3 regions of the Neobacillus terrisolis genome follow, and region 3 is predicted to be linked to each of the others. Evidence: riboswitches for the same ligand, from Rfam matches in the RefSeq annotation. Region 3 holds a riboswitch; each other region holds the start of a gene.

Region 1 (3,286 bases), on a different contig from region 3:
ATCATTACATCCTTTTCCTGACCGAGTCGGTGAATCCGGCCAATCCGTTGCTCCAATCGCATCGGATTCCATGGTAAATCAAAATTGATGATGTGGTTACAAAACTGCAGGTTTATCCCCTCGCCACCCGCTTCAGTGGCAATTAACACCTGAGCCTGCTTCTGAAACAGTTCCCTCATCCAATCTTTTTTGCCGCGCTTAAAACCGCCTCGGAACGGAACGGAGGTAATGCCATGCTGTTTAAGAAACCATTGCAGATACATTTGGGTTGCCCGATATTCTGTAAAAATAATTACTTTATCATTAACGGATTGGATTAATTCAAGCGCCTTATTTGCTTTTGAGTTAGTTTGAATCGCCTCCACTTTTGCCATTAATGTTTGAACTGTTTCGGCAAAATAGGGCGTTGGATTTTCTTGTTTTTCGAGCATGTTCTTTAATGTAAAATAAACTGCTTCACGACTGCTACAGGCCTCCCGCTGCAGGGTCATTAATGAAAATTGGCTTGAAGTAATCCAATTATCTTCAGAACGCAAGTTAGAGATGGAATCATATAAGTTTTTTTCCTCCGCGGTAAATTCAATCGGGATGGTCTCGACTTTTCGTTTCGTCCATTCGATCCCTGTATCAGCTCTACGGTTGCGAATCATCACTTTATTGACGAGATCTTTTAAATGCTGGTCATCGTTAATGGAACGGGCTTCCCGTTTATATTTTTCAAAAAACGCTGTTTCATTTCCTAAATGACCAGGCTTAAGTAATGAAACGAGATTAAAGATTTCTTCAATTCGATTTTGAATCGGAGTAGCTGTTAGCAATAAACAAAATTTCTTTTTTAAGCTTTGGACAAACTCATAGTTTTTTGTTTTATTGTTTTTTAGCTTATGAGCCTCATCAATAATGATTAAATCATAATTTTGTTCAAAAATAATTTCGCGATGAGGGCTTCGCTTTGCGGTATCAATTGATGATACTACGACATCAAACTGCTCCCAAACATAGCTTTTTCGTTGGGAAACAGCTGGAATAAAGAATTTTGAATTTAGCTCCATGACCCACTGAGTTACTAATGAAGCAGGAACGAGAATTAATACTTTTTTTACTAGACCCCGAATCATATATTCTTTTAAAATCAAACCTGCCTCAATGGTTTTTCCAAGTCCAACCTCATCTGCTAATATAGCTTTTCCGTTCATGTTTTCAAAGACTTGCTTGGCAACCTCAAGCTGGTGTGGGAGGGGGGTTAAATCTGGGAGATGTAAGGGTGCCTGAAGTCCTTCAAACTCAGGTATAACAGTATGCTTTTCGACATCTACCGCCAATTTGAATAGTTCCCAATTTCCCCATGGTCCGTCATTTGTCATTCTTTGCAAAAATTCATCCGTCCAGGATGAATCAAAATCGATTTGCACGGACATAATTTACAGCTCCTTTATATATTAGGTTGTGTTAAAGAACAATGTTGATTTTTTCCTCTCTGTTGATTGAAGCGAGCACCTGGAGCGCAAATCAACAGCCAAAATTTACAGAACTTTAAATTAACAAAGTAATAATATATTGCTCAACCAGGCTTATCGATGGTAGGATGGAAATAGTTAATAAGTTTTGAAATTTGCCACATTATTAAATCTGTAAAATGTTTTTTCGCATTATTTGGGTATTAGTGTATCCAAGTATGAAAAAAATATTGGTGCGAATGATAACAAGGGGAGAGACTACTTTATGTAGCGCCGAAGGAGCAAGCACTCATGCGAATCTCTCAGGCAAAAGAACTCTTGTTTGACGCAACTCTGGAGAGCGCTCCGACTTTAATGGAGCCACCAAAGGGGACAGCCGGTTACGGTAAACTTTCAGGTGCCAGGACAGAGACCCACCGTTTGAACAACGGGAGGTTTCTGTCCTTTTTTAGTTTCTGAAAAAAGGGTTTTCAAGCGTGCTAACCAAGTAATGTTGAGGGGGAAAACAATGTCTGAGTTGAAGAGAACACCTGTCTTTGAAGTTTACAAACAATATGGTGCCAAAACCATCGATTTTGGGGGCTGGGAGCTGCCTGTTCAATTTTCAGGAATCAAGGAAGAGCATGAAGCAGTTCGGACCAGGGCTGGCTTATTCGATGTCTCACATATGGGAGAAATAGAAGTTATAGGACCCGACAGTCTTTCTTTCTTACAAAAAATGATGACAAATGATGTTTCACAAATCAAAAGAGGGGCTGCTCAATACACCGCAATGTGTTATGAAAATGGGGGCACAGTCGATGATTTATTAATTTACAAACTGACTGACTATCATTACTTGCTGGTTGTCAATGCCTCAAATATTGATAAAGATTACAATTGGCTCGCAAAACATCTTGAAGGGGATGTAAAATTACAGAATCAATCGGAACAAACTGCGCAATTGGCTTTACAGGGACCTCTTTCAGAGCAAATCCTTCAAAAGCTTAGTCCAAAAATGAATTTAACCGATATTGGATTTTTTCAATTTGAAACAGGCGTTGCTTTGAATGGGATTGAAGCCTTAGTGTCCAGGACAGGATACACGGGAGAAGATGGGTTTGAAATTTACTGTTCTGCTAAGGATGTTGTGTCATTATGGCAGGATATACTTGAAGCTGGATGGGACGAAGGAATACTTCCTTGTGGCTTAGGGGCAAGGGACACGTTAAGATTTGAGGCGATGCTTCCTCTCTATGGCCAAGAGCTTTCTCCAAATATTACGCCGATCGAGGCAGGAATTGGCTTTGCAGTAAAGACTAATAAACAAGATGATTTTATCGGAAAAGCCGTACTTAAGAAACAACGTGAACAGGGAGCGGCCCGAAAGCTTATTGGTATAGAAATGATCGACCGCGGCATCCCAAGACACGGCTACCCCGTTTTCAAAGATGGCAATAAAATCGGCGAGGTCACAACCGGTACCCAATCGCCTACTCTAAAAAGAAACATCGGTCTTGCTTTGTTACATGCAGAACATACTCATATAGGTACGGAACTCGAAGTTGAAATTCGCGGGAAACGCATAAAAGCCCAAGTAGTTCAAACCCCGTTTTATAAAAGAAGTAGAAAATAAAAAATTGTTCATAATTATTAAGCTTACTTTGTTGATCTTCGCTGCAGGTGCGAGACTCCTGCGGGAGAAGGTGTCACGGGAGCACCTGGAGCGGAAATCAACAAACATAAAATAGGAAATAGTATTGGGGGAAATGCAATGAAACACCGCTATTTACCGATGACAGACAATGATAAAAAGGAAATGCTGTCTACCATCGGTGTCAACTCAGTAT
Region 2 (3,286 bases), on a different contig from region 3:
CCAAAAAACTTGTTTCTAAAAAGTTCTTCTTTCCCCATGATGTACATTTTGCGTGGAGTATGAACACCTACCATCGGAGCATCGAAATTACTAGTATGGTTCATAGCAATTATAGCGGCACCCGTAGGGATGTTTTCTAATCCTTCAATTTTTATTTTAAAGCGGATGTGCAATAAAAATCTAACAACAGTGATGGCAATTTTATGTATCAATTCAATCCAGTCCCTTCCAAATTAATATACTAAACCCAAAGATTATTTACGCTTACGAGGACAAAATATCATTTTATCCAGGATAGACGCGATGATAATTCCAACAGAATATCGAATTAGGTCAATCGTAAGAAATCCTTTACCGAGGATTAATGCACCGAGCAGTGTTCCACGAATTTGATTGATCCAGTCTCCCTGATACAACTGACTGAACTCAATGCCAAAGCTAAACGATAAGCTAAGCAAAATGGAGGTGAGTACGCTTTTATGTACAAATAGGAAGCGGAAGCCAAAATAGACCATCATAGCCCACAGCATATCGCCGGCATTCTGAGCTACAAATATGAAAAGAAGATGGCTGTATTTTCTGGAGGCTAGGCCTAATAAAATGGTAATAACGATGGCTATTAAATAAGCTATCCTCAAATTACGAAGTTTGATGGATTCATTTTTAGATGTTGCCGGAGAAATCATTACAATCACTCTTATAACCAGTATGGGTCTTCAATAAAATTTGTGATATTCCAAATTTGAATATACAAGGATTAAACGTCAGAAGCAAGAGTTGATTCTTTTTAATAGATAATTATTTTTTATATGAACGAAATTGAAAGGGTCTTGACTGAACGAAAAGTTACTGATAAAATTTAAAATTATCGCAAAATAATATAAAAGGATGGAGAGGTATTTCTTTTCCATCTACCAAACAATTAAATATTAGCAAGCTATGATTGCTATGGATCAAACTATAGCAGGAGCAGCTTCTGGAGAGACCGCAATGATTTGCGGCGCCGAAGGGTTCATTATCTCAGGCAAAAGGACAGAAGAGTATCGAATACTATTTGTTATTTTTTTTCGTGGAAAAATAGCAAATACTATTTTTTATTCTGTCGTTTTAAGAGATTGGAGCTTTCCAGTCTCTTTTTTATTTGCGTTTTAATCGTTACGAAGGAAAAAACAAAAAAATTATGGGGGAATTAAGTTGGCACAGCATGAATTAAAACGGGACTTGCAAAATCGGCACGTCCAGCTCATCGCAATTGGTGGTACGATCGGTACAGGGTTATTTTTAGGCTCAGGAAAAGCAATTCAATTAGCAGGTCCTTCAATTATCTTCTCTTATTTAATTGTTGGGATTGCAGTGTTTTTTGTGATGAGGGCATTAGGGGAACTCCTTTTATCTAATGCAGGCTATCAATCCTTTACGGACTTTGCAACAGATTATATTGGTCCGTGGGCAGGGTATGTAACTGGTTGGACCTATTGGTTTTGTTGGATCATGACAGCGATGGCGGATATTATTGCAGTTGGCGTATATGTACAATATTGGTTCGATATCCCGCAGTGGGTTCCTGCAATTGCTTGTTTAGTCATATTATTAGGGCTCAATTTATTGACTGTTAAGCTTTTTGGAGAGTTAGAGTTTTGGTTTGCCATTATTAAGGTTATTACCATTCTTGCATTAATCGGAATTGGTATTGTTTTATTGGTCATTGGATTCAAAACGGATGCCGGTACCGTTTCAGTAAGTAACATTTGGGAATTTGGAGGTTTATTCCCTAACGGAATAACTGGATTCTTATTATCGTTTCAAATGGTTCTCTTTGCCTTTGTTGGCGTAGAATTAGTAGGGGTTTCTGCAGCAGAAACATCTAATCCGCAAAAGAACATTCCATCCGCGATCAACAAAATTCCTTTACGAATTCTGTTTTTCTATATGGGAGCGATTATTGTACTATTAATGATTAATCCATGGGAACAGTTGAATGCAGCTACCAGTCCTTTTGTTAAAACATTTAGTTTAGTAGGAATTCCTTTAGCTGCAGGTATCATTAACTTTGTTGTGTTAACTTCAGCTGCTTCCGCTTGTAATAGTGGAATGTTCTCAACGAGTAGAATTTTATATAACTTAAGCAAAAATGACCAAGGCCCAAATTCATATGCTAAATTAAATAAAAATGCTGTACCTAGCAATGCTTTGTTTACATCAACAGTCGTTATCTCGGCTGGAGCTCTATTAAGTGGGCTTATCCCGGGACAAGCTTTTGGAATAGTGACGACCATTAGTGCGATTTGTTTTATTTGGGTTTGGAGTATTATCTTAATCTCTCATATTCGCTATTCAAAAACACGACCAGATTTACATGAAAAATCAATATTTAAAGCACCATTCACACCATTTATTAATTATGCCGTGCTAGCGTTTTTTGGTTTTCTTCTTATTGTTATGTTAATTGCTGAAGCAACACGCACAGCTTTATTAATGACACCTTTATGGTTTGTTTTATTATTTACACTGTATTATTTTAGACAGAAAAAGGAAAAAGCTCAAAAAATGGCTGCTTAAAGAATACAGTCGATTCATCATATTGAACCGCACAGTGATTATTTGTCACTTGTGCGGTTTTTTTGTTTTTGGCTGTGTTAAATTTGGCTGTTGATTTCCGCTCCAGGTGCTCGCTTTCCGCGGGGGAGTCCTGGAGCCTCCTCGGCGCCATAGCGCCTGTGGGGGCTCCCGAGACACCTTCTCCCGCAGGAGTCTCGCACCTTCCGCTCCAATCAACAGAGTGCTCAAAATCAACATTCGTCTCTAACACAGCCCTTTTTTAAAAGCAAGGCAGAACAAGTCTCGTAAAAAAAATATATTTAATCGAATATCACTGTTGACTATTCAAAGTTGTGGAGGTACACTAAAAACACAAGGTACCTTAGTAGACAAGTATACAACATGACAAACACCCGGTTTTTAAAACAGCAAGTCATAATTTAACGAGGTGACTGAGATGAAAGATATTAGTATTGAAGAATTAAAGCAAAAAGCGATTGAGTTAAGACAAGCAGCATTAACAATGATTTACGAAGCACAATCAGGGCATCCGGGAGGTTCCTTATCTGCAGCAGATATCATTGCAGCCCTATACTTTCGGGAAATGAATATTGATCCCAATAACCCAAAATGGGAAGACCGTGATCGCTTTGTTTTATCAAAAGGACATGTTTGCCCGATCCAATATTCAGCATTAGCACTATTGGGATTTGTGCCGTACGAAACCATTCATACTTTAAGACAATAC
Region 3 (3,286 bases):
TCGGCTACGACACGACCGATTAACTCGCCAGCACGGGTTATTTTAAAGGCAGTCTTTTTAATGACTTCAGACACCTCACCAAGGTCTGCTTCAGGATGGCGTTTAAGAGCATTTAAGACAACTCCAGGTCCGCTGACACCAACGTTAAGAACGACTTCCCCTTCACCAGATCCGTGAAATGCTCCTGCCATAAATGGATTGTCTTCCACCGGATTACAAAAAACAACGAGCTTGGCACAAGCAAGGCCGTTTTGGTCTTTCGTTCGCTCGGCCGCTTCCTTCATGATATGGCCAAGTTTACTGACAGCATCCATATTGATCCCAGTTCTCGTTGTCGCAACGGAGATCGACGAACAAACTCGCTCTGTTACCGTTAACGCCTCTGGAAGTGCATCAAGCAGGGTCTGGTCACCTTTGGCAATTCCTTTATGTACAAGAGCAGAATACCCGCCGATAAAATCAATGCCAAGTACCTTAGCTGCTTTATCCAATGTTTTCGCCAGTTCAACTGCCTGATCCTTGGTTGCATTTCCAAGAATTTCTGCAATTGGTGTAATAGAAACACGTTTATTGATGATCGGGATCCCAAATTCTTTCTCAACCTGTTCAGCCACTTCTTTTAACTGGCGCGCATAGGTTGTAATTTTGTCATAGACCTTTTGGTTCATTTTTTCAAAATCTGAATCCGCACAATCGTGGAGGTTAATCCCCATTGTAACCGTACGTATATCGAGGTTTTCCATTTGAACCATACGGATCGTTTCCATCATTTCTTGAATGGCAATATTCATGTTTGTTAACCTCCTTATATCCGGTGCATGGCTTGGAAGATTTCCTCAAGCTGGATATTGATTTTTAGACCTAATTCGTCACTTACTTCATCGAATTGCTTTTGCAATTGTTCAAGGTTTTCCTTGCCGGATACATCTACCAGCATCATCATCGTGAAGAAATCCTGCAGAATCGTCTGGCTGATATCTAAAATATTAATACTGTTATCCGCCAAAATATTGGTTACTTTCGCGATAATCCCAACCTGATCTTTTCCGATTACACTAACAACTGCACGTCTTTGTTTCATCCTAAGCACCCCATTTTATTATATTAAAATAAAAATATTTCTGCGCGAAATATTAAAAAAGAGATTGGAATATCTCCAATCTCTATAGTCAGTAGAATAACATACACATTAATGTATTCGTTACTCTTCTGTCCTTTTGCCTGAGATTGTGAATCCTTCGGCGCCACTTTGCGCGGTCTCTCCAGAAGCTGCTCCCGTTATAGTTTGATCCATAACATTCATCGCTTACTATAATATTTAATTAACAAAGTGATGTTATCAATAATTTTCAGAAGCGTCAATAGGGATTTTCATTTTGGTAAAAGAAAATCCCTTTTGTCGCGTGAATTTATCGGGAGGTTTTCTTTCTTCCAGCACCTGTTTTAGCACTTTTTCTATTGGAACCAGTTTTAGAAGTACCACGAATTGGCTTTGATCGTTGAGATTGCTCTTTTTCAACTGGACCTTTGGAACGGTCATTTTTCTTTGTTAGACCTCTGGATTTTTCAGGTTTTCCCTCAAATTTCTTTATTGTATTTTTTGTTTCGCCATCGGTATTTTTTCTTTCACCGCGTGTTTTTTCAAAGCCGCGATCGCTCTTCTTTCCTCCACGACTTGATTTTTCAAATCCGCGTTCCGTTTTCTTTCCCTCGCCTCGTGATTTTTCAAAACCGCGATCGCTCTTCTTTCCCTCACCTCGTGATTTTTCAAAACCGCGTTCACTTTTCTTTCCCTCGCCTCGTGATTTTTCAAAACCGCGTTCCGTTTTCTTTCCCTCACCTCGTGATTTTTCAAAACCGCGTTCGCTTTTCTTTCCTCGAATAGGTTCTTCTTTCGATCCTTTCCTTGCTGAAGAGCGCTCGTCCCTTTTTCTATCTTGGGAATTCAAATCTTTTTTACCTGAGCTAGGTTTTTTCCTGCCTTTTGCTTGCTGCTTTCGGGTTGGTTTGCTTGCATTATCCTTTGACTCATTTTCAGACATCTTCATATTGCCGATGTTTTGCTTGTTAATTGTAATATTTAGCTCTTTTTCAATTAAATCAAGAGCTGGGCGATCTTTGGATGCATATAAAGTAACCGCAAGGCCAGTCATGCCTGCTCGACCGGTTCGGCCAATCCGGTGAATATAACTCTCTGCGTCTTGTGGAATGTCATAGTTATAGACGTGGGTTACTCCCTCTACATCTAGACCTCTAGCTGCAACATCTGTAGCTACAAGCAATTGGACCTCGGCATCACGGAATCTTTTCATTACCTGTTCTCTTTTAGCCTGAGTCAAGTCTCCGTGTAATTCATCGCACTTAAAGCCGTGTGCCCGGAGCGCCTCATAAAGCTTGCTGACCCGGCGTTTTGTCCGGCAAAAAATAACCGCTAAAAACGGGCGATGCGTTTCGATTAATTCAATAAGAGTTGCTTGCTTTGCCCGGTCAATTGTATGGATCGCAATTTGTTTAACGGATTGTGCCGGTCCTTGCGTTTTTTCAATTTGAATATACTGAGGTGCACGCATATGTTTCTGAGCAAGCTTTCTAATTTCAGCAGGCATCGTTGCCGAAAATAACATCGTTTGCCGTGTTGCCGGAGTTTCCTTAATAATTTCCTCCACCTCATCAAGAAACCCGATATGAAGCATTTGGTCTGCTTCATCGAGAACAAGGTGTGACAAGGAGGATAGGTCGATCGTTCCTCTCCTAATATGATCGAGAAGCCGCCCAGGAGTCCCAACAACAATTTGGATGTTCTTCTTTAATTTGTTTAATTGCTTCTCAACATCTTGACCACCATATGCTGCTAAGACATTGATTTCATCTATATCCTTGATTAGTTTTTCCACTTCATCGGTAATTTGCAAGGCCAATTCTCTTGTTGGCGTTACAATCAGAGCTTGAATGTGAGCAGCTTCTGGTGCAAGTTTTTCAAGAATCGGCAAAATAAACGCAAACGTCTTCCCTGTCCCCGTTTGCGCTTGGGCGATTATATCTTTACCATCCATCACAAATGGAATTGCTTGTTCTTGGATGGGAGTTGGAATTACCACTCCGTATTCGGTTAATTTTTTGACGATTGGTTCTGAGATTCCCATTGATAAAAAATCAGACAAACAAAATCCCTACTTTCTTGTTTCATTCCTATGTATATTGTCGTTATAATAATGAGCGTTTATTATCGAAAAGGCAAATATTCTTTTTTAAAGATCTATGAAGGACATTTTATTGGGGTATTTTG

The links. A riboswitch is a leader RNA that binds a small molecule or an ion and turns the genes downstream of it on or off. The one in region 3 is predicted to bind glycine.
Region 1: linked by a shared signal. The riboswitch ahead of gcvT (glycine cleavage system aminomethyltransferase GcvT) and the one ahead of ACI48O_RS17645 (ACT domain-containing protein) in region 3 are both predicted to bind glycine.
Region 2: linked by a shared signal. The riboswitch ahead of ACI48O_RS03985 (amino acid permease) and the one ahead of ACI48O_RS17645 (ACT domain-containing protein) in region 3 are both predicted to bind glycine.

What each region holds. Positions count from the first base shown of each region.
Region 1 covers NZ_JBKFGH010000018.1:85,307-88,592, reverse strand. The annotation lists gene ACI48O_RS12390 (DEAD/DEAH box helicase) at 1-1,418, opposite strand, end outside; glycine riboswitch at 1,697-1,785, shown strand; gene gcvT (glycine cleavage system aminomethyltransferase GcvT) at 1,966-3,072, shown strand; gene gcvPA (aminomethyl-transferring glycine dehydrogenase subunit GcvPA) at 3,211-3,286, shown strand, end outside.
Region 2 covers NZ_JBKFGH010000006.1:463-3,748, forward strand. The annotation lists gene ACI48O_RS03975 (lysophospholipid acyltransferase family protein) at 1-212, opposite strand, end outside; gene ACI48O_RS03980 (ribosomal maturation YjgA family protein) at 255-686, opposite strand; glycine riboswitch at 967-1,046, shown strand; gene ACI48O_RS03985 (amino acid permease) at 1,195-2,559, shown strand; gene ACI48O_RS03990 (transketolase) at 2,996-3,286, shown strand, end outside.
Region 3 covers NZ_JBKFGH010000029.1:64,520-67,805, forward strand. The annotation lists gene ACI48O_RS17640 (PFL family protein) at 1-791, opposite strand, end outside; gene ACI48O_RS17645 (ACT domain-containing protein) at 806-1,081, opposite strand; glycine riboswitch at 1,200-1,276, opposite strand; gene ACI48O_RS17650 (DEAD/DEAH box helicase) at 1,410-3,161, opposite strand.